4 regions of the Pseudoalteromonas sp. bablab_jr011 genome follow, and region 2 is predicted to be linked to each of the others. Evidence: predicted binding sites of a transcription regulator. Region 2 holds the regulator's gene; each other region holds the start of a gene.
The links. The regulator LexA, encoded in region 2, represses DNA repair genes until DNA is damaged. The targets are predictions, from matches to a motif close to TACTGTATNNNNATACAGTA.

Region 1 (5,224 bases), on a different contig from region 2:
TTGGCGGTGTAAAATATTGGCGAACTCTTCCATGAAGTTAATATAATTACCTTCCAGCTTTTCTACTTTATTTGCAAAACGGTTGTAAGCAATAACGGCTGGAATTGCCGCAAATAAGCCCATTGCAGTTGCAATAAGTGCTTCGGCAATGCCCGGTGCAACCATTTGTAATGTAGCTTGTTTCACTTCACCTAGTGCGATAAATGCATTCATGATACCCCATACAGTACCAAATAAGCCGATATAAGGACTAATAGAACCAACGGTCGCCAAAAACGATAAACTAGATTCTAATTTTTCAACTTCACGCGACAAAGCAACACGCATTGAACGATGCGTGCCTTCCATAACGATACTGGCACTTTGGAACGTATTTTTTTTGTGGCGTGCAAATTCTTTAAAACCGGCAACAAAAAGAGCTTCAACGCCCGAAGCTCCGCCTGGGCGGGCAGACACTTCATTATATAATTTACTAAGATCAACACCTGACCAGAACTTTTGCTCAAAACGCTTTGCGCCATTTAATGCATCAGAAATCGCTTTTTTACGTTGAAAAATAATTGCCCATGACATGACCGACATACCCACTAATGCCAACATCACTAATTGGACAAGTACACTGGCTTCTAGAATAAGATCTAAAAAGTTAAGCCCTGATCCCACGTTAAACTCCTAAAATAGATTTCTATATAATTTGTTATATTTTTTACACTTGCATTTATTGACCACAAACTTGGCCAAAAGTTACATCTAGTGTATCTAGTCAATAATGAACTGACAACGCTCTTGCTGTGAAATAGCGGCAAATAACGGTGAAAAGCACTCAGCTTAGCTATTTTTTGCTCACAATCCTTTAAAAACTTATTTTTGCTATGTTTTCACTGCAAAAATGAGTACCACCATTAGGCAACTAAAAATATAGCAAAACCTCATAAAACACGGCATTTATTCATATTTTACGCATAAACACCCAAAACATGTTTTGCAAATCTACTACAGAATACTTAAACTAATCCTGAACAATGTTTGTTGATATTATAAAAATCATTTTATTCATAAACTTAGAGTAAAAACACTCAATAAGTGAACAAAAAGAAAACAAACCAACAATTCACTCACATTAGTTTTTTTTATCTGAAAATTAAATTTTTCTAGTTTGAAGAAAAATCAACCATTGCGTATCATTTCCCCATACCGAGCTGCAACCTTTGAAAGTTTTTTCATTAAGCTCCGTTTTTTGCAATATGAAGTTTCGTATTGCACTTGGTTGACTTAAACAGGATAAAACCTCTTTAAGAAAACCGTAGTTCCCTGGATTACTTCCTTCAACTTGTTGTTTGCCCGCATGCTTATGCGGGCTTTTTTTTGCCTGCACAAACGTCAATGAGAATACCTACAGATAACTTAACAGCATGTGAATTACAGATGTTAAAATGAGACCATCAATCGTGGTTTGTGGTTTGTGGTTTGTGGTTTGTGGTTTGTGGTTTGTGGTTTGTGCAAAATAAATCCACATTAACCTCAGGCAAGCTTTTTTATATTTAATCGCTACAGTAACCCCCGCTCGGTCTACCTTCTAGTATCTACTTTCTTTCTAATATCTAACGTCTAAAAACTAAAAACCCCGCTAAGCGGGGTGGTGTTATTTATCTGGGGTAAGACCAAAATGAAGGTAGGCAATATCAGAAACGAGTCGCCCTCTGGGCGTGCGTTGAATAAATCCTTGTTGAATTAAAAATGGCTCAATGACATCTTCAATAGTCTCTTTTTCTTCGCCAATGGCAGCCGCTAAATTATCGAGACCCACGGGGCCACCCATAAACTTTTCAATGATGGCAAGAAGGTATTTTCGGTCCATGTAATCAAAACCGCTTTTATCAACATCGATCATATCAAGTGCTTGTTCAGCGACTTCGGCATTTACTTTACCGTCTGATTTAACTTGCGTGTAATCTCGTACTCGGCGCAAAAGTCTGTTTGCTATTCGTGGTGTACCGCGTGAGCGTTTAGCAATTTCAACGGCGCCTTCGTCACACATGATTAAATCTAAATATCGAGCAGAGCGGGCAACAATTTTTGATAAATCTTCAACCGAATAAAACTCTAAGCGTTGCACAATGCCAAAACGATCTCGTAATGGCGATGTTAACGAGCCAGCGCGCGTTGTAGCCCCTATTAATGTAAAAGGCGGTAAATCGAGCTTAATTGATCGTGCCGCAGGACCTTCACCAATCATAATATCGAGCTGATAATCTTCCATTGCGGGGTAAAGTATTTCTTCTACTTGCGGGCTTAAGCGGTGAATTTCATCAATAAACAGTACATCGCCTTCTTCAAGGTTAGTTAATAGCGCGGCTAAGTCGCCCGCTTTTTCAAGAACCGGCCCTGAAGTCGTTTTAATGTTTACATTAAGCTCATTCGCTACAATATTAGCCAGTGTTGTTTTACCCAAACCCGGCGGACCAAAAATGAGTAAATGGTCTAACGCCTCACCACGATGACGAGCGGCTTCAATAAAAATTTCCATTTGTTGCTTAACATGCGGCTGGCCTGTGTAATCGTTTAATAGTTTTGGACGTATTGCACGATCGACACTGTCTTCATTACTTTGTTCACTCGCATCAATTAAGCGATCTGCTTCAATCATGGTGTACTCACAACATTGACTTTAGAGCTTCTTTAATAAGAACCTCTGTTGTCATACCTGGTTTATTTACAGCTTTAACCGCTTTTTGCGCTTGCGGTAGTTTATAGCCTAAAGATTCAAGTGCCGATACAGCATCATCCGCAGCATTATTCGCTACTAGCGTATCATTACTTGCAGGCTCAATGATGGCATTATCGCTAAATGGTGTGAATAAGTCATTACCCCAATTTTTTAGCCTGTCTTTCATTTCAAGTACCAAGCGCTCTGCAGTCTTTTTGCCCACCCCAGGAAGTTTAACCAAGGTTGTCGCATCTTCATTGTTAACACAACTAACAAACTGCTGCGCCGACATGCCCGACAAAATGGCAAGGCCAAGTTTAGGGCCTACCCCATTTGCTTTTAACAGCTCTCTAAATAAAGCACGCTCAGTTTTATTATTAAAACCAAATAATAACTGTGCGTCTTCGCGAACAACAAAATGAGTATAAATAACCGCTTGTTCACCCACATTGGGTAAATCATAAAAACAGGTCATTGGCATTTGCACTTCGTAACCGACACCACTTACCTCTATAAGTATTTCTGGTGGCTGCTTTTCAACAAGTAACCCGTTTAATCGACCTATCATATTACTTCCTTAATCGTCCTCTTACGGTTTTGCTCGCGCTGCCCGCAAGTTTAATTAAATTTTGTTCTGAGTGAGCATGGCAAATGGCAATTGCTAACGCATCGGCAGCGTCGGCTTGCGGGGTTCCCGGCAGTTTTAGAATATTTTTAACCATATGCTGTACTTGCGATTTATCGGCACCACCATTCCCCACGACCGCCTGTTTTATTTGTCTGGCTGAGTACTCAAATACGGGCAACTCTGCCATTGACGCACCGACTATGGCGGCCCCTCGGGCTTGACCAAGTTTGAGTGCTGAGTCAGGATTATGTGCCATGAACACTTTTTCAATGGCAAAATTATCAGGCGAAAACTGTTCAATTAACTGGCTAACACCTTGATAAATCATTTTTAATCGTATAGGAAAGTCGTGATCAGCAAGCTTTATACAGCCACTCCCTAAATAAGTAAATTTAGTACCTTGGTGGGCTATTACCCCATAACCTGTTAATCGTGAACCAGGATCAATCCCTAAAATAATCGCCAACTAACTGACCCATCTATAAAATCATCATCTGCATTTAATAATGCCAGAGCACTGTATAAATTACCAGTAACTAATTACAGTTCATAAAAAATGCCCGCAATTGCGAGCATTTTTTAAACATCGTCTTTATCCTAGCGACCGCAGTAAACCTTGAGTATTTTTTCGCATAGTGCGCGCTATCATTAAATACCCTAAACACGCAACAAATAACCCACCTGCTGCAGGGCCTATTAACCAAATATGTGGATGCAACTTACCTGCTAATTCGAACATTTGTTTTTGTACAATTAACAAAGCAACATCACTGACAACAGCCGCGACTAAACCGGCCGTAAAGCCTAATAATAAAAATTCATACAAGGTCGCGTTTTTAATTAATCGCCCTTTAGCGCCCAGCGTACGCAAAATAACAATTTCTTGCATACGCTCACCTAGGCTGGCTTGCACTTGCGAAATAAGCACTAAAGCACCACACGCAACAACAATCGCGAGTACAAAGCCAATCGCTAACGATACTTGCTCTATTGTTGAGCGTATTTGCTTAATAAAGCTTTCAACATCAATCGCATTCACCGTTGGGTATTGACGTAATAACTCACTAAACTCTCGCTTTTGATCTTTATTTACACGCACCGATGAAATGTACGTCGCAGGGAAACTTTGCAGCACATCGGGGCTCAAAATAATAAAGAAATTCGGTTTTAAGGTGTTCCAATTTACTTTACGTATACTGGTAATTTTGGCATCGAATGACTGAGCGCCAATTAAAAAGGTGAGTGTATCGCCCAACTCTACATCTAAACGCGCTAACATTGACTCTTCTAATGACGCCTCTGCCACTGAGTTCTCGGTAAACCATGTACCGTCAATTAACTCATTTTGCTTGGGTAGCTCAGCGCGCCATGTAAGATTTAACTCGCGGCCAATACCTGAACGTGCTTCTTCATCTTTTTTCTCATTGTCTTCTAATGATACCTCGCGAGCCACCAGCTCACCATTAACGGCATTAACACGACCACGAACAATCGGGTAAAAATCTGACGTAGGCATGTCACGCTCTGCTAAAAACGACGTTATAGGTTCAAGCTCAGCTTCTGTTATATTCACTAAAAATGAGTTTGGCGCATCGGCTGGCAATTGTGACTGCCAATCTGAAATCATGTCGTTTTTAAGTACGATTAAAAACAACAGTAATTTAATTGCAAGCGCAAAGCTTATAAGCTGCACCGCATTTACGTTCGCTCGCTTTTGAATTGAAGCAATCGCTAAAGACCAGCTATTACCAGGACTTAAGCCTAACTTACGACCCCCACCAAAAATAAGCTTCGATAGACCAAATAGCACCACGATTAAAAACGCTGTTGAGGTAAATAAAATGGCCGTAATTTTAATGTTATTACTGAACAACCACATTAACAAAAAC
Region 2 (5,224 bases):
AGCGGGGGCTTTTTCGCCGCCTCTGGCACACTTAAAGACCACTAAAACAAACAGCAGTTGCGATAAACCAAACGCAAACCCACCGATACTGATGATGGCATTGAAATCAGCAAATTGAAGTGCGTAATCTGGAATACGGCGGGGCATACCTGCAAGCCCCACAAAGTGCATTGGGAAAAACAGCACGTTAACGCTTACAAGCGATAACCAAAAGTGCCATTTAGCCAAGGTCTCGTTATACATATTGCCCGTCCACTTCGGCAGCCAATAATAGGCCCCAGCCATAATGGAGAACACAGCACCTGTAACTAATACATAATGGAAGTGGGCAACCACAAAGTAGGTGTCATGATACTGAAAATCGGCCGGTGTAATAGCAAGCATAAGCCCCGAAAAACCACCTAACGTAAATAACACAATAAAGGCGATTGCAAACATCATGGGTATTTCAAAGCTAATAGAGCCTCGCCACATTGTTGCCACCCAGTTAAACACTTTTACCCCAGTTGGCACCGAAATCAGCATCGTCGCGTACATAAAGAACAATTCGCCAGCAACCGGCATACCTGTCGTAAACATGTGGTGTGCCCAAACAATAAAGCTTAAGAGTGCTATTGATGAGGTTGCATACACCATGGACGCATAGCCGAATAATTTTTTGCGCGAAAAGGTCGGCACAATCGTTGAGATAATACCGAACGCCGGTAAGATCATAATGTAGACTTCAGGGTGACCAAAGAACCAGAAAATATGCTGGAACATCACCGGATCTCCGCCACCAGCAGCATCAAAAAAGCTGGTCGCAAAGTACTTATCGGTCAATACCATTGTCACGGCACCTGCCAGCACGGGCATAACAGCAATCAGTAAGAAAGCCGTGATCAGCCACGTCCATACAAATAGAGGCAGTTTCATCCATGTCATACCCGGCGCTCTAAGGTTTACAATTGTCACAATGACATTGATAGCGCCCATAATTGAGCTAATACCCATAATATGCACTGCAAACACAAACAGCGCGGTATTATCGTTACTGTAAGTCGTTGAAAGCGGTGCATAGAACGTCCAACCAAAAGCGGGACCACCACCGGGCATAAGCAGCGATGCCAATAAAATAAGGAAGGCAAAAGGTAAAATCCAAAAGCTCCAGTTGTTCATTCGTGGTAAGGCCATATCTGGCGCACCTATCATCATAGGTACCATCCAGTTTGCAAGCCCTGTAAAGGCGGGCATCACAGCCCCAAATACCATGATCAACCCATGTACTGTGGTCATTTGGTTAAAAAAGTGAGGATCAACCAATTGTAAACCAGGTTGGAATAATTCAGCACGGATCACCATAGCCATGGCGCCGCCAATTAAAAACATCGTCAACGAGAAGATCAGGTACAAACTACCTATGTCTTTATGGTTGGTTGTATATAACCAACGCTTGAAACCTTTCGCTGGATGATGGTGGTCGTGATGCGCATGCTCAGTGGCTTGCTCATTAATAACGTTACTCATTAGTTCGCCTCCGCTGCTGCATCAATTGCTGCTTGAATCTGACTCGGTTGAATGACATCACCGGTATTGTTACCCCACGCATTGCGTTTATAAGTGATGACTGCTGCAAGTTGTTTTATTGAAAGCTGTTTATCAAACGCTTGCATCGCTGTACCTGGCTTACCATGTAAAACAATATCAATATGATCGTTCACATCGCCCAACACGATTGGGCTGCCTTTTAAGGCTGGAAATACACCCGGCAATCCCATGCCAGTGGGCTGATGGCAGGCTGCGCAGCTGGCCATATAGACTTGTTCGCCTAAAACAACTAATTCATCTTTCGAAAGAGTTTGATCAAGTAATGCGGCATCTGCAGCAGCGGCTTGTTCTTTCGCTTGTTTTGCGTCTGCAAGCCAAGTCGCAAACTCATCTTCTGGCAATGCCTCAACAACCACCGGCATAAAACCATGGTCTTTACCACATAACTCTGCGCATTGACCGCGGTACATACCGGGCTCGTTAATGCGTGTCCATGCTTCATTTATAAAGCCGGGATTGGCATCTTTTTTCACGGCAAAATCAGGAACCCACCAAGAATGTATTACATCATCAGAGGTCATTAAAAAACGTACTTTTTTGTTGATTGGTAACACCAGAGGTTTGTCGACTTCGAGTAGGTAGTGCTCTGTTTTTTCGGCTTGATTATCTATTTGATCTTTCGGTGTCGCTAAAATCGAATAGAAAGCAATATCTTCTCCCATGTATTCATAGTGCCACTTCCACTGCGACCCTGTTACTTTGACTGTAATATCTGCTTTTGAAGCATCTTCCATGGCAATAAGCGTTTTGGTGGCAGGGATCGCCATAGCGATTAAGATCACAAATGGAATTGCAGTCCAAAGTATCTCAACCTTCGTGCTTTCATGGAATTGGGCAGGCTTTGCTCCTTTAGACTTACGATGATGTATCAAAGCCCAAAACATCACCGCAAATACGATGATGCCAATCACACAACAAATAATAAATATCGTCATATGTAATTCATAAACATTATTACTTATATCAGTGACACCTTTACGCATATTGAATTGGCTATTTGCCAAAGCAAGTTGCGGAAGTGCTACCAATATAAGCCACAAGGTGTAACGCAGTTTACCCATGTGACAGCTCCTTTTATTGCTATTGCAAGACGCAAAGCGAAAAGGCGTTACAGCTGGTGCCCATTCGTTTTTTTTATTGTTTAAATACCCAAACCAATCGATGGTTGATGTGTCATCTGCAAACAGCTTGGGTCTGTGTATCATCACGACGCAATGAACGACACACTCATTGTTTAACCCCCTTACACATTTGTTGTGTGTCTTTTTCGTAAATAGGTGTTAATACAATGTACTTAACCAATTAGTTAAAAAATGAGCAATAAGCAAGTTTTTGTGGTAATAAATGTTTATTTTGGTGCAAAAATAACAACTATAATCAGCGCGTTAATTAATACTTAAGGCAAGTATAAAAACTTAAAAAGAAAGGAAAACTGCGCCGTATAAGGCTTTATGTAGAAAGTAAGGGTTAACAAATCTTAGGTAAACGGTCAAAAACAAACAACGCACCAAATTGAATCAATTTGGTGCGTTGTTTCAAAAAAGTTTAGCAAAGCAGATAAAGAAATTACTCTGCTTGTAACGATTAACGCGTAATATAAAAAGCTACATCCAATCAGCGTTGCGAATAACCCCAACAGCTAAGCCTTCAATATTAAATGACTCATGCTCTAAGTCCACTTCAATCGGGGCAAACTCTTCATTTTCAGCATGCAAAAATACTTTACGTCCTGCTTTTTCTAAACGTTTTACAGTCACATCGTCATCGACACGTGCCACAACAACTTGGCCATTTTCTGCAACTTGCGTTTTGTGTACTGCCAGTAAGTCACCATCCATGATGCCAATGTCTTTCATACTCATGCCGTTAACTCGCAATAAGAAGTCTGCAGCGGGTTTAAACAATGCAGGGTCAACCTGACAATGGCTTTCTACATGCTCTTGCGCCAAAATAGGTTCACCCGCGGCAACACGCCCAATCAGTGGTAAGCCAAGCTGTTCTGGCTCGTCTTCTTCGACTAATTGAATGCCTCGGCTTGCTCCAGGCTTCATTTTAATCATGCCTTTTTTTGCCAGTGCTTTTAGATGCTCTTCAGCGGCATTGGCACTTTTAAATCCCAATGTTTGCGCTATTTCAGCACGCGTAGGTGGCATACCAGTGTCTTTAATAAATACTTTAATAAGTTCTAAAATTTGCGATTGGCGTTTTGTTAATGGGCGCATACAACTGGTTTTCCATACAGTACATTTAACTGTGAGTATATACAGTTATCTGAAAATCGCAAATTTAAATTCCCCTTCCTCTCATGATAAAAAACAAGCATTGAACGGTGGGGATAGATACCATATTGTATACCGATATTTCACTTAAGAAGTTAGTTTGCGAAGGAAACACAATGAGCATTTGGTATCAACCATTCACCCTCGAATTATGTAAAGAACTCGAACAGGGTATTACTGGGCAAGGCACATTAATGAAAACAATGGGCATTGAAATAACCGAAATCGGCGACGATTATTTAGTGGCCACTATGCCCGCTATTCCAGAGCATCATAACCCTATGGGGATGGTCCATGGTGGTGCTAATGTTGTTTTAGCAGAGACTGTAGCAAGTTATGCAGCCAATTTTGTGGTCGACTTCACCGCATATTATGCTGTTGGCCAAGAAATAAATGCCAATCACATTAAAGCCTCTCGAAAAGGCCTCTTAACAGCCACGGCAAAGCCACTGCACTTAGGTAAGCGAACATCTGTATGGGAAATTAAAATAACGAATGCGGCAGGTGAACTATGCTGCGTATCACGAATGACCGCAGCGGTAGTCAAGCGTTAGTGATTAACGCTCAACAGGATAAATAGTAATTTCGAGCCCTGCGCCAATCGCTGAAATACGTAATAAGGTGTCTGCGTGCAGGGCTTGATTAAAACATTTAGGTGAGTCACCCGACTCAAACCCAATATCAAAAGTACGCTTTGAGCAAGACAACCATTGCTTTAATGCATTGCGTGAGCACGACTCTATAAGTTCACATAATTGGTTGATAGCTTTATCTGGTGTGCCGATATCAGCCGCGGCTTCAATACGTGCTAATTGACGGTATTCATCTTGGTCGTAATGTAAAACCATGGCGTTTTTCTTTAAATCAGCTACCAGCGCACTCATATCGTGTTTTGATTCAAGTTCCAGATCTACATTTAAAAATTGAATTTCCGACATACTCTCGTTTTTACCCTCTATTGATATCTCTGAAACTTTAACTCAGTTTTGTACATAAACCAAATTTAGAATACAGTAAATGCTGCAAGAGCGTTGAGTCGCTCTGTCTATACCGCTGCCCAATAAAAAAATAATAAGAGGTAATCAATGAATAAGCGCGTATTTAAATATGCCCGTAAAGGGCATAAGTGGCTGGGTTACTTACTCGCCATACAACTCTTTTTTTGGTTATTAGGGGGCTTAGTAATGAGCTCAATACCCCTTCAAAAAGTACATGGTAAACATTTAGCCAATCGTAGCTTAGATAATCCATTTACCTTGCATGATTACCCCGCTTCTCTTGACCAAATAACCAAACAATTTCAGCAAATTGATAGCATTCAATACCGTCATTTTTTAACCACTCCCATCATCGAAGTG
Region 3 (5,224 bases), on a different contig from region 2:
GCTTCGATTAGGTCAATGACATCGCCGTCACTGCTTTGTAGCTCCATCATTTCTAAGAACTGACGGCCACTGGCTTGGGCAAAGCTAAATTCACGCTGTGCTTGCTTTGATGAATACGGGCTAATACCACGGCGTTTAGGCTTTTTGCTTTTTTTGTCGTGGTAAAGGTCTTTACCCACTTGACCAGTGGCTATTTCAAGCAGCTCTAAAAACTGTTTGCGCAGGGTTTTTAATTGGCGAGCCCACCACTTATCACAGTGCATTTTAAGCAAGGCTATTTCAAAGCACGCTGGCGGTAGGTCGTCTTCTCGCATATTATAAAACGGCACATTCACACCAAACGATTTTGCATGTTCGGCTACTGCCTCATACGTAAGACGTGCTATTTTTTCATAGCTTAGGCGCTGATGTTCTTCGCTGACATCAAGGGCAATTTGCACACATTCCATGGCAAGCGTGCCCGCATGTTTTTTAGTTTTTTCAATACTGCTTAAAATATGCCACGGCAATGGCATATTTTGAGTAATACTAAACAACACGCCAAAGCGTGGTTTTAATCTTGCAACAGTGCGGCGCAGCCACGTATTTGCACGGAACTGGCTACCCGCCTTTTTTTGGTTATAACGATCAATGTACTTACGAGCCATGCGACTTTGCAAAGGCACAGGAACGCTTTGTAAACCACGCGCTAAAAAGTTGCGGTCGTCGATATCGCTAATAGACGAAATTAAGCCCTTAGCTATACCAGATAGTCTAAGGGCGTCAAGATCGAGCGGTCTAGGGTTAGCCATTACAAGTTAAGGCTCTTCATCAGATCGCTTGCAAGGTTTGCTTTTAACTTAACAATGTCTGTTGCGTGTACCGCATTAAATCCAAGTTCATCAAGATTGCTAAAAACCACTTTTGATATAGTGCTTAGCTCCATTGTGGAACTTGAATACCAATATCGGCCAGTAATGTGATCACTATTGCCAATGTAATCTAAAAGCAGTTGATGCAATATTCCTGCGTCACTAAAATCATTACCTGTGCTCCAAATAATACGAGCGCTCATAGGCTCAATTTGGCACAGCCATTCAGCAAACGAACCTAATGCAAAATCAATATCAGTTCCTAAGCCTTCATCATCAGGATAATTGGTTCGTAAGTAATGCCCCCACTGTGAGTTAAACGCCGCTGTCGCAGTGCCTAACCTATCCTGGTTTTCTGGTGATATAATCTCGTGAAACTCAGCGCCAATTACACCTGTTTTTGGGTCAAAAAATACCGCCGCAATTTCAACAACCATTGCGCTTGAGCGATTATCTAAACGGGTTAAATGCACCATTACATTATTCATGCTGCACCGCTGTCTAAGTCGATTAACTCAGGTTCGCCATGTATTTGCGCGGCATCTAATGCCATCGCCATTTGGTCATAAATTGGGACGTATTCAATATGATCGGCAGCTATAAACTTAATCACAGGCATAAAATCAGCGAGGCAGTTTTCGCATTCCATCAGCATGACAACTGTTGGACGTTTGGCTAAATTACGAATCGTAAAATTAGCTTGGTCTACCGCATGTAAAACGATATTGCGAAGTAATTGCTGATTTTTAGATAGATCTTGGTCTTTGATAGTATTCATTTTCAGTAGTCCTTGGGGGTTAAATTACAAACAGGTTTGGTGTGAGGTTTTCTTTTGCCGTTTTGCAAAATACAAAATGGGCGTATTCAATTGAATCTGTTTTACTTGGTTTTTCAGGGTTAAAGCCTGGCCGTTTGTGATGCACAAACACAGAGTGCAGCGGCATGGTTTGCCACATTTCAAAACGCTTTTGTGTGCCTAACCAGTTAAGGCGTTGAAGCATAATCACTAAACCATGTGGTTTAACATACGTTAGTGCGTTATATAAAAATTCTTCTGAGATACTAAACGGAGGGTTAGTGATCACAGTGTCGTAATGCTCTTGCCCTTTACATGTTAAAAAGTCATGTCCTTTTTTACTGGCACGGCTATCTGTACGAATATCCCAACTTTCAACATTAAAATAACCATGCGTATTTAATACAGCTGGGTAGCTCATTTCGTATTTATCGCAACCGCCAGCACTTGGGTCGAGTATGTCGTTACCCAAATCTAGTGGCGTTTTTGCATGTGGGCTTGCAGGATTTACAGCGTCTAAAAATTCACTGATCAACCAATGAGGCGTTACGTAATAATCATCTTTGTTACTTATCGTGCCACGATTTCTTGAACTCATGATCTCACCTCTGAAAGTGCTTTTCTCAACATACGAATAGACTCTTCACAGCCACCTGTAGATTCAACCCAACCTATTGTTTGCTGTATTCCATCTATAAGTATTTGCTTGTTTTTTAATTCTTTTGAAAGTCTGTAGACCAAAACACGTATTTGTGATTTACCTTGGTTCTGTGAGTTTGTGATTATTGGCTTTTGTGTTTCAGAGTGTTCAATAACCATTTTCGAGACGCCGTTATTCTTTTCAACCATTAATTTGGCCATGATCAGTCCCTAGTGTGAATGCACAGTTAAGTGTGAATAGTCGGTGTTGGCATTTTCACGCGGGGCGTTTTGCACAAACTTAGCCGGTGCTATTGCGTTGGCGTCAACGAATGCTTTAACCAGTTCTTGTAACTGCAAAATGGCTTTGTGAAATTTAAGGCGTGTTGGTGTGTCGTATTCTGCAAAGTTATCTTTTTGCTGTAATGGTTTTACACCTGCCGCATAACAAACAAGGTCGCGCTCTTGCTTGCTTAGCACTGAGTTATAAACATGTTCAGCGGTGTGTCGTTTATCACCTCGCATGGCTCTAATCTCAGCAAGCCCTTTAGGTATATGGCAGCCTTCAAGTGGTTTTAACGGCGCTGGACAGGTTGCTGACTCTGATGCATCAATATTTACACCGCGATTTTTAACGATTTGTAATGCTGCATTTGCCATAACTTATTAACCTCACTCTAATTTATGTAAAAACCCTCTTTGTTCTGGTATGTTGCAAGTGCGAATATTCACAAACCAAAACAAAGAGGAAAACCTTATGTTTAATCACCAATCTGATTCATTAATTGATAATGTCGATTTTAATAAAGCCGCAACTTATGTGCTTACAAACTTACGTGGAGCATTTCCTGAAGCTGTTTTATTCAAACATCCAGATAAAGCAGTAATTGGCACGTTAGCTTTTTTAACCTTTGAAAAATACGTAGCGCTTGCGGCTGATAACGAACACTATGTAATTACTCAAAACGGCGTTGAATTTCTAAAAGAACTAGAATTAGATGCTTCAATTCAAACTACCGTTGGCCTTGCTGACTAAATAGCTAACTCAGCATCAAGCAGCCCTTTTATAAAACGATTTAATTTGGCTGCTTTCTCTTCGTTGCCTTCTAATGCTTTTGAATATGTGATGGCATTCACAATAGCCACGGCTTGTTCCGTCACTGGTAAATCAACAAATTTACTGAGTGGTTTAGGTTGTTTTTTAATAACGTTAAAATAAGCAGCAATAGCTAATCCTAATGATCGACCCGAAAACCCCTCTTCGTAAGGTAATAAACCTTCAAAGATTGCTTCTAATTTTTTAATTCTTAGCTGAGTCACAGCCATTACTTGAAGTTCTTCTAATCGTGCATTCAAGCATTCGACTTGCTCATTATCATCAGCGGCGTTTTTAATTCGCTTTTCTACAGATTCAATATCTTTCATTATGAAATCTGGTATTTCATAATCATCACTTAAAACAACGTCCAATAATGGGTCTTTTTCAGTAGTCATTACCTTCTCCCTAGTTATTTACTTGCTGTTGGTATTGGGTTCTAAACGCTATTAGCTCGTTAATGCGGTAATAGTTGCTTTTGCCGAACTGCACTGGTTTTGGGAAACCGTCAAACTTGCTGAGTTTCCAAAACTTGGCGTGGGCACAGCCTAAAACTTCCATCGCTTCTACTTTGCTTACTAGGCGGTCTTTTTGCTCTTCAAGCTCAGCGCGTAGTTGATTGTTTTCTTGCAGTAGCGCAAACAACACGGCTTTTGCGTCTGGGTGAATATCTAATAAGATGATTTGTTGTTCAGTGCTCATGCTGCATCTTCCTTGTTGCTTTTTTGATGATCGGCCAGTAAATCGTTTACAGATACCTCGCCGTTAGTTAGTTCTGAAATACGCGGTATGTACTTCGCAGGGGCTTGGCCGAATTTATTCATCCAATCCCACACAGAAGCCTGTTTTACACCTAAGGCGTTGCCTAATTTGGTTTGCCCACCATAGATTTTTACAGCTTTAGTGATGTTATTCATAGTTCAACACCTTAAATTACAGTTTGTAGCTGTATTAAAGTACAGTTTATAGGTGGTTGTCAATACCCTTTTTAACTGTAAAATAGTTAAAAACTGTAATTTAACTGTATTTTTAAATTTTGAATATGTTGATTTGAATGATAAAGGACTACTCATGAGCATCGGAAATAGAATAAAAGAAAGACGTAAAGAGCTTAAACTTACTCAAGTTAAGTTGTCTGAAATGATAGGTATTGCACAACAGTCACTACAAAAAATCGAAAATGGAACCACTAAAAACCCGCGCAACATTCAGGCATTAGCTAACGCTTTAGAGTGTCCCCCAGAGTTTTTACAGTTTGGTATTGGTGACAGCAAAGACATCAACAGCAATGTATCACCAGGACCATCAATTAAAGCTACAGCCCCACTTATCAGCTGGGTGCAAGCCGGTGCTTGGTCAGAAATAAGTGAAATTAAAGCGTATGACGCAGAGCGTTATATGTGCCCGGTTAATTGCAGTGATCTAACCTTTGTCTTAAAGGTGCAAGGTGTGAGCATGGAACCTAAATTCCATGAAGGTGATTTGATTTTTGTAGACCCTGAAGCCGAATGCATCCACGGTTCGTACGTAGTAGCCCGCCTAGACGACGACAACCAAGCCACGTTTAAACAGCTCATTATCGAAAGCGGCCACAAATTCCTAAAAGCCGCCAACCCCAACTGGCCTGAACAACTAATTCCTATTAATGGCAATTGCACGTTAGTGGGTAAAGTGATATTTACGGGTAAATCGCTTTAAAAATAATAGGGTAATTAAAATTACCCTATTCGCAATGCAGCTCCCTCAGCTTAGTTTTTTAAAATGACCTCAAAAACATCATTGATTCTTTTACTACCTGTGATAGTTAAATGGTCAGTATCAAAATATAATGGCACGCCTTTA
Region 4 (5,224 bases), on a different contig from region 2:
CTCAATGAGTGAGAGTTTAATACTTGAGCCCAGGCGAGAAAGATCCTTCCCTAGAGTCGTTAAGAAAAAACCAAGCCGATACCCTCGAAAATACAATGCCGCTCACCTTAAGTGAACGGCATTAGGGCTTTAAGCCCTGCTTAACGACCTTGCGCAAACGCGTGCCAAGACTCAATTAAATCAACAAAATCCTCAAAACCGCAGCCACTGCTTAAGCCATTTTCTTCAAGCATTAAATCATCATCCTGATACGCCATGAGATCTTCATTATCTTGATGAAGAGCATGGGCTTCAAACAACGCTTCGTCCTTACTCAAAATCAAATCTATTTCTTGGCCTTGCAGTGTTAAGGGCTCATGGCTATTTTTAACGGCGGAAATTAGCGCCTGGACCATCGCTATTTTTTCTTTGCCTATTTCTTCATTCAACCAACGACCGATAACCGCATGTTCAGTCGAAATTTTAATACGTAAACCGCTCATTGGATCGCGGATAAATTGATATTCCATCGTAAATACTCACAACTCTTGATGCTGTAATTATATCGGTTGCGGCATGCAGTAGCGAGTTCAGAAGGCCAAAAACAACACTAGCGCCCAATGGCGCTAGTGTTAATGCTGTTTAGATATATAAAAAATTGCTAGAGTCGCGACTTGAAACGCGCGGCATCAATGATTGCCCATAGGTATACAATCGGAAGTAATATGAAACCAACGGCGACATAAATTAATACCCCACTTATGATCCACGCTAAGAAAAATGCGATCGCCGCCATCAAACGACCTTGCACCAGTTGCCCTAAACCGGGAAAAAAGATATTACATATTGCTGCGATTACATTACCGCCAGAACCTTGCTCTGCCATACTAACCTCTGTAGTTTTTGATGATTATACTTTTTATAAACACACTTCATGCCAACTTATTATATTTTATAAATCAAAACGTTAAATTTTAACACTGTTTTTATTTTAGTTCTTTTTGCCACAAATAGGTCAAATTCACAATTTTTATTATGCAATTTTAATAACTTGCCAAAATAGCTGTTTATAAAAACAGTATTTTATTTAGCCTTGCATAAACACCTGTTATACTCCTCTCATTATAGATTGAAAAGGCGTAACGATGGACGTTTCTGAATTACTCGATGGCTTAAATGACAAACAACGGGATGCAGTCGCAGCCCCATTGCAAAATATGCTAGTACTTGCTGGTGCAGGTTCTGGTAAAACTCGAGTACTTGTTCATCGTATCGCATGGCTAATGCAAGTTGAGCAAGCCTCTGCCTACAGTATTTTTGCCGTCACCTTTACCAATAAAGCTGCAAAAGAGATGCGCTCTCGCGTAGAAGAAACCTTAAAAGCGCCTGTTGGTGGCATGTGGATTGGCACTTTCCACGGGTTGTCTCACCGTATTTTGCGTGCACATCATCGTGAAGCAAAATTACCTGAAAGCTTTCAAATCTTAGATTCAGACGATCAGCAGCGAATGATCAAACGCTTACTTAAAGCAATGAATATCGATGATAAAAAGTGGCCAGCGAAACAGTTTAGCTGGTACATCAGTGCTAAAAAAGACGAAGGTCTGCGCCCTAAAGATATTCAGGCTTACGATATCAATGAGCAAATGATGCTGAAAGTTTATGCAGCATATCAAGAAGCATGTGATCGTGCTGGTTTGGTCGACTTTGCAGAAATTTTATTACGCTGCTACGAAGTACTTAACAATCACCCTACGCTACTGCGTCATTATCAGCAGCGTTTTGCTCATATGTTGGTAGACGAGTTCCAAGATACCAATACGATTCAATATGCTTGGTTAAAGCTGCTAGCAGGAAACACCAACAGCATTATGATAGTAGGTGATGATGACCAAAGTATCTATGGTTGGCGCGGTGCACGTATTGAGAATATTAAACGCTTTTTAACCGACTTCGAAGCCGAAACCATTCGTCTTGAACAGAACTACCGCTCAACAGCCACAATATTAAAAGCCTCCAATGCGCTAATTAAAAATAATGCTGAACGCATGGGTAAAAGCCTCTGGACCGATGGTAACGAGGGTGAACCAATTTCGGTGTATGCCGCTTTTAACGAATTAGATGAAGCCCGTTTCGTAAGCAGTAAACTGCGTAGCTGGCTAAATGCTGGTAATGCCTTGCAAGATGCCGCGATTCTATACCGTAACAATGCGCAATCTCGTGTACTCGAGGAAGCCATGTTACAAGAAGGGCTTAAATACCGCATTTATGGCGGCATGCGCTTCTTCGAGCGTCAAGAGATTAAAGACGCCCTTTCGTACCTGCGCTTAGTGGGTAATCGCCAAGATGATGCCGCCTTTGAGCGCGTTATTAACACCCCTGCTCGTGGTATTGGAGATAAAACCCTCAGCCACATTCGTGACTGTGCGCGGAACGAGTCTCTTCCTCTGTGGTATGCTGCAAAAGCCATTATTGAACAGCAGCATCTATCTGGGCGTGCAGCCAGTGCAGTAACAAAATTTTTAGAGCTGGTTGAGCACATTGAAGACAAAATCAGTGATCTTACCTTAGAAGAGCAAGCTAAATACGCGATTCAAACTTCAGGGTTGATGGCCATGTACCAAGCTGAAAAAGGTGAAAAAGGCCGCGCTCGCGTAGAAAACTTAGAAGAGCTCATTAGTGCCTGTGGCCAATATGAGCTACCTGAAGACGAAGAATTCAGCTCACCACTGCAAGGCTTTCTTGCGTACACTTCTCTCGAATCAGGCGAAGGTCAAGCCGATGAGCACGAAGATGCCGTGCAAATGATGACACTTCATTCAGCAAAAGGCCTTGAGTTCCCGCTTGTTTTTATGGTGGGTGTTGAAGAAGGCATGTTTCCTTCACAGCAAAGTAATGAGGAGTCTGGTCGCTTAGAAGAAGAGCGCCGTTTGTGTTATGTAGGCATGACCCGAGCGATGGAAAAGCTGTACATTAGTCATGCTGAAACTCGCCGTTTATATGGCCAAGAAAAATACCACAGCCCCTCTCGATTCTTGCGCGAAATGCCAGAAGACTGTGTTGAGGAAATTCGTATCAAAACACAAGTTTCAAGGCCCCCAGCCGCAGGCCGTTTTAGCTCATCAGTCACACATGCCGCATTTGAAGACAGTGGCTTTAATTTAGGGCAACGCGTTTTACATGCAAAATTTGGTGTAGGAACGGTACTAAATTATGAAGGCAGTGGTGCACAGTCACGTATTCAAGTGAACTTTGATGATTTAGGCAGTAAGTGGCTTGTTACTCAGTATGCAAGACTTCAAGCCCTATAACGACTACCTAAGCATGCTCATCACTGAGCTGACGATTGCCAAGCATCGTCAGCTTATTGTGGTGCAAGGCGATGCAACCTGGTGTTATGCATTTGCCAATCAACTGTCACTGCCAAACACGTATGTGTTTAGCAGTTGCCATCAATTAAAAAATAGCGTCTTCCCAAAGCATGTTCATCAAATTCTTGGACAAGAGTTTCAACACGCGATTTTTGATGGTTTTAGTGGACTGTATGCAGATAAGTTAGCCGCGCTTGCCGGTACAGTTAAAGCCGGTGGTGTGTTTATTTTATTACTCCCCAATGACCCAACATGGGTCGATCCTGCGCTTGAAAACGTCACATCGTTTGGACAAACAATAACGCATAGTTTCTTTAATGAACGCCTAACTACATTATTAGAGTCGCAAACACACATTTTTAAGCAGCACATCACGCCAACGACATATCAAACAATACACCCACATCACGCATTAATTGACTTTTCTCAACAACAGGCGTGTATTGAGCAAATAATTAAAACAGCACAGGGTCGCGCACATCGTCCTCTCGTAATTAGTGCTGATAGAGGGCGAGGAAAATCAGCCGCATTAGGCCTTGCAGCTGCTGCATTAAAGGATAAAAAAATACTGCTGTGTGCGACTCAAGTTAAAGCGGTGCAAACCACATTTAAACACTTAGCTGAACAACTTAATGTCCCTTTGCAAGCCAATTGCAAGCAACTTGCAAACCTAAGTTATAGTGCTCCTGATAACCTCCTTAATGAAAAACCTCAATGCGATCTGCTATTTATAGATGAAGCTGCAGCTATCCCTGTTCCTATGCTAATGCAAATTTTACACTCGTACCCACGTATTGTGTTTGCTAGCACCATGGTCGGTTATGAAGGCAATGGCCGCGGTTATACACTGCGCTTTTTACATTATTTGCGCAGCCAGTTTAAGTCATTAAAGACAATAAACTTAGACGCACCGATCCGCTTTGCAAAGCATGATCCGCTTGAGTACGCCATACGCGATTTATTACTGCTTGATGCGCAATACAATCAAGTCGCTAGTTCGTTACCTTTGCAGTTCGAGCAGGTTAGCAAGGAGCGCCTTATTCGTGATGAACACTTATTAAGCCAAGTTATGGCACTCCTCGCGTTAGCGCACTACCAAACCAGTGTGAGTGATTTACGTCAATTGCTTGATGCACCTGAATTACACTTATTTATTTGCCGACAAGCAGAAAACCTACAAGCCGTCTGTTTAGTCGCAATTGAAGGGGGACTATCGCAAGATATTGCAGAGCAAGTAATAACAGGCGAACGCCGCCCGCAAGGGCATTTAATGGCACAAACATTAACTCAGTTAACGCATGATACGCAGTGGCTAACAGGTCACTCTGCACGCGTTGTGAGAATCGCTGTAGCACCAGAGAGCCACCAACAAGGTATAGGATCTGCCTTATTAGATTTTTGCCAACAACAACTAAGTACGTGCGATTTCTTTGGTGCAAGTTTTGGGGCAAATGCGTCATTAGTTAGGTTTTGGAAAACAAATGGTTTTCGCCTTGTAAAGCTAGGTTTTAACCGTGATAAAGCCACTGCAGAACATGCTGCACTTGTTATTAAGCCATTAAAAACACAAAGCAAAGCAGTCACAGAGCAATTAAAAGAAGAATTTAAGCAAGACCTATCCGTGCAACTATTTGGGCATTTTAACTCTTTACCATGGCAACTAGTTGATGAACTACTTTCAGGCTATTCAACAATAGGTTGCTCTTCAGAAATGCTTAATAGAGCAGACAGGTTACTCAACAACGACGTTACACTCTTTAAATTACAACCCTTACTGTGGCAGCTTATTTGGCACATGCCTATTAGTCTAAATTTACTCGACCAAGATACAAAAATGATCCTTATTAGACTAGTATTACAGCAAATTGATGTGA

Region 1: a site for LexA is predicted at 3,851-3,870, ahead of ruvC (crossover junction endodeoxyribonuclease RuvC). Genes of this name have one in related genera too.
Region 3: a site for LexA is predicted at 4,327-4,346, ahead of JIG41_RS18595 (LexA family transcriptional regulator). Genes of this name have one in related genera too.
Region 4: a site for LexA is predicted at 1,041-1,060, ahead of uvrD (DNA helicase II). Genes of this name have one in related genera too.

Annotation. Positions count from the first base shown of each region.
Region 1 is NZ_JACDWU010000303.1:40,321-45,544, reverse strand. It holds gene tolQ (protein TolQ) at 1-663, opposite strand, end outside; gene JIG41_RS19160 (hypothetical protein) at 1,142-1,384, opposite strand; gene ruvB (Holliday junction branch migration DNA helicase RuvB) at 1,643-2,647, opposite strand; gene ruvA (Holliday junction branch migration protein RuvA) at 2,655-3,275, opposite strand; gene ruvC (crossover junction endodeoxyribonuclease RuvC) at 3,277-3,801, opposite strand; gene JIG41_RS19140 (ABC transporter permease) at 3,928-5,224, opposite strand, start outside.
Region 2 is NZ_JACDWU010000283.1:58,588-63,811, forward strand. It holds gene ctaD (cytochrome c oxidase subunit I) at 1-1,506, opposite strand, end outside; gene coxB (cytochrome c oxidase subunit II) at 1,506-2,648, opposite strand; gene lexA (transcriptional repressor LexA) at 3,192-3,809, opposite strand; gene JIG41_RS16490 (PaaI family thioesterase) at 3,983-4,420, shown strand; gene JIG41_RS16495 (hypothetical protein) at 4,424-4,804, opposite strand; gene JIG41_RS16500 (hypothetical protein) at 4,952-5,224, shown strand, end outside.
Region 3 is NZ_JACDWU010000295.1:114,984-120,207, reverse strand. It holds gene JIG41_RS18645 (replication endonuclease) at 1-791, opposite strand, end outside; gene JIG41_RS18640 (3'-5' exoribonuclease domain-containing protein) at 791-1,339, opposite strand; gene JIG41_RS18635 (hypothetical protein) at 1,336-1,629, opposite strand; gene JIG41_RS18630 (SAM-dependent methyltransferase) at 1,649-2,245, opposite strand; gene JIG41_RS18625 (hypothetical protein) at 2,242-2,508, opposite strand; gene JIG41_RS18620 (hypothetical protein) at 2,518-2,946, opposite strand; gene JIG41_RS18615 (hypothetical protein) at 3,044-3,322, shown strand; gene JIG41_RS18610 (hypothetical protein) at 3,319-3,780, opposite strand; gene JIG41_RS18605 (AlpA family transcriptional regulator) at 3,791-4,084, opposite strand; gene JIG41_RS18600 (YdaS family helix-turn-helix protein) at 4,081-4,299, opposite strand; gene JIG41_RS18595 (LexA family transcriptional regulator) at 4,454-5,080, shown strand; gene JIG41_RS18590 (acyltransferase family protein) at 5,131-5,224, opposite strand, start outside.
Region 4 is NZ_JACDWU010000013.1:17-5,240, forward strand. It holds gene JIG41_RS00180 (YacL family protein) at 141-509, opposite strand; gene JIG41_RS00185 (hypothetical protein) at 641-865, opposite strand; gene uvrD (DNA helicase II) at 1,125-3,290, shown strand; gene JIG41_RS00195 (GNAT family N-acetyltransferase) at 3,268-5,224, shown strand, end outside.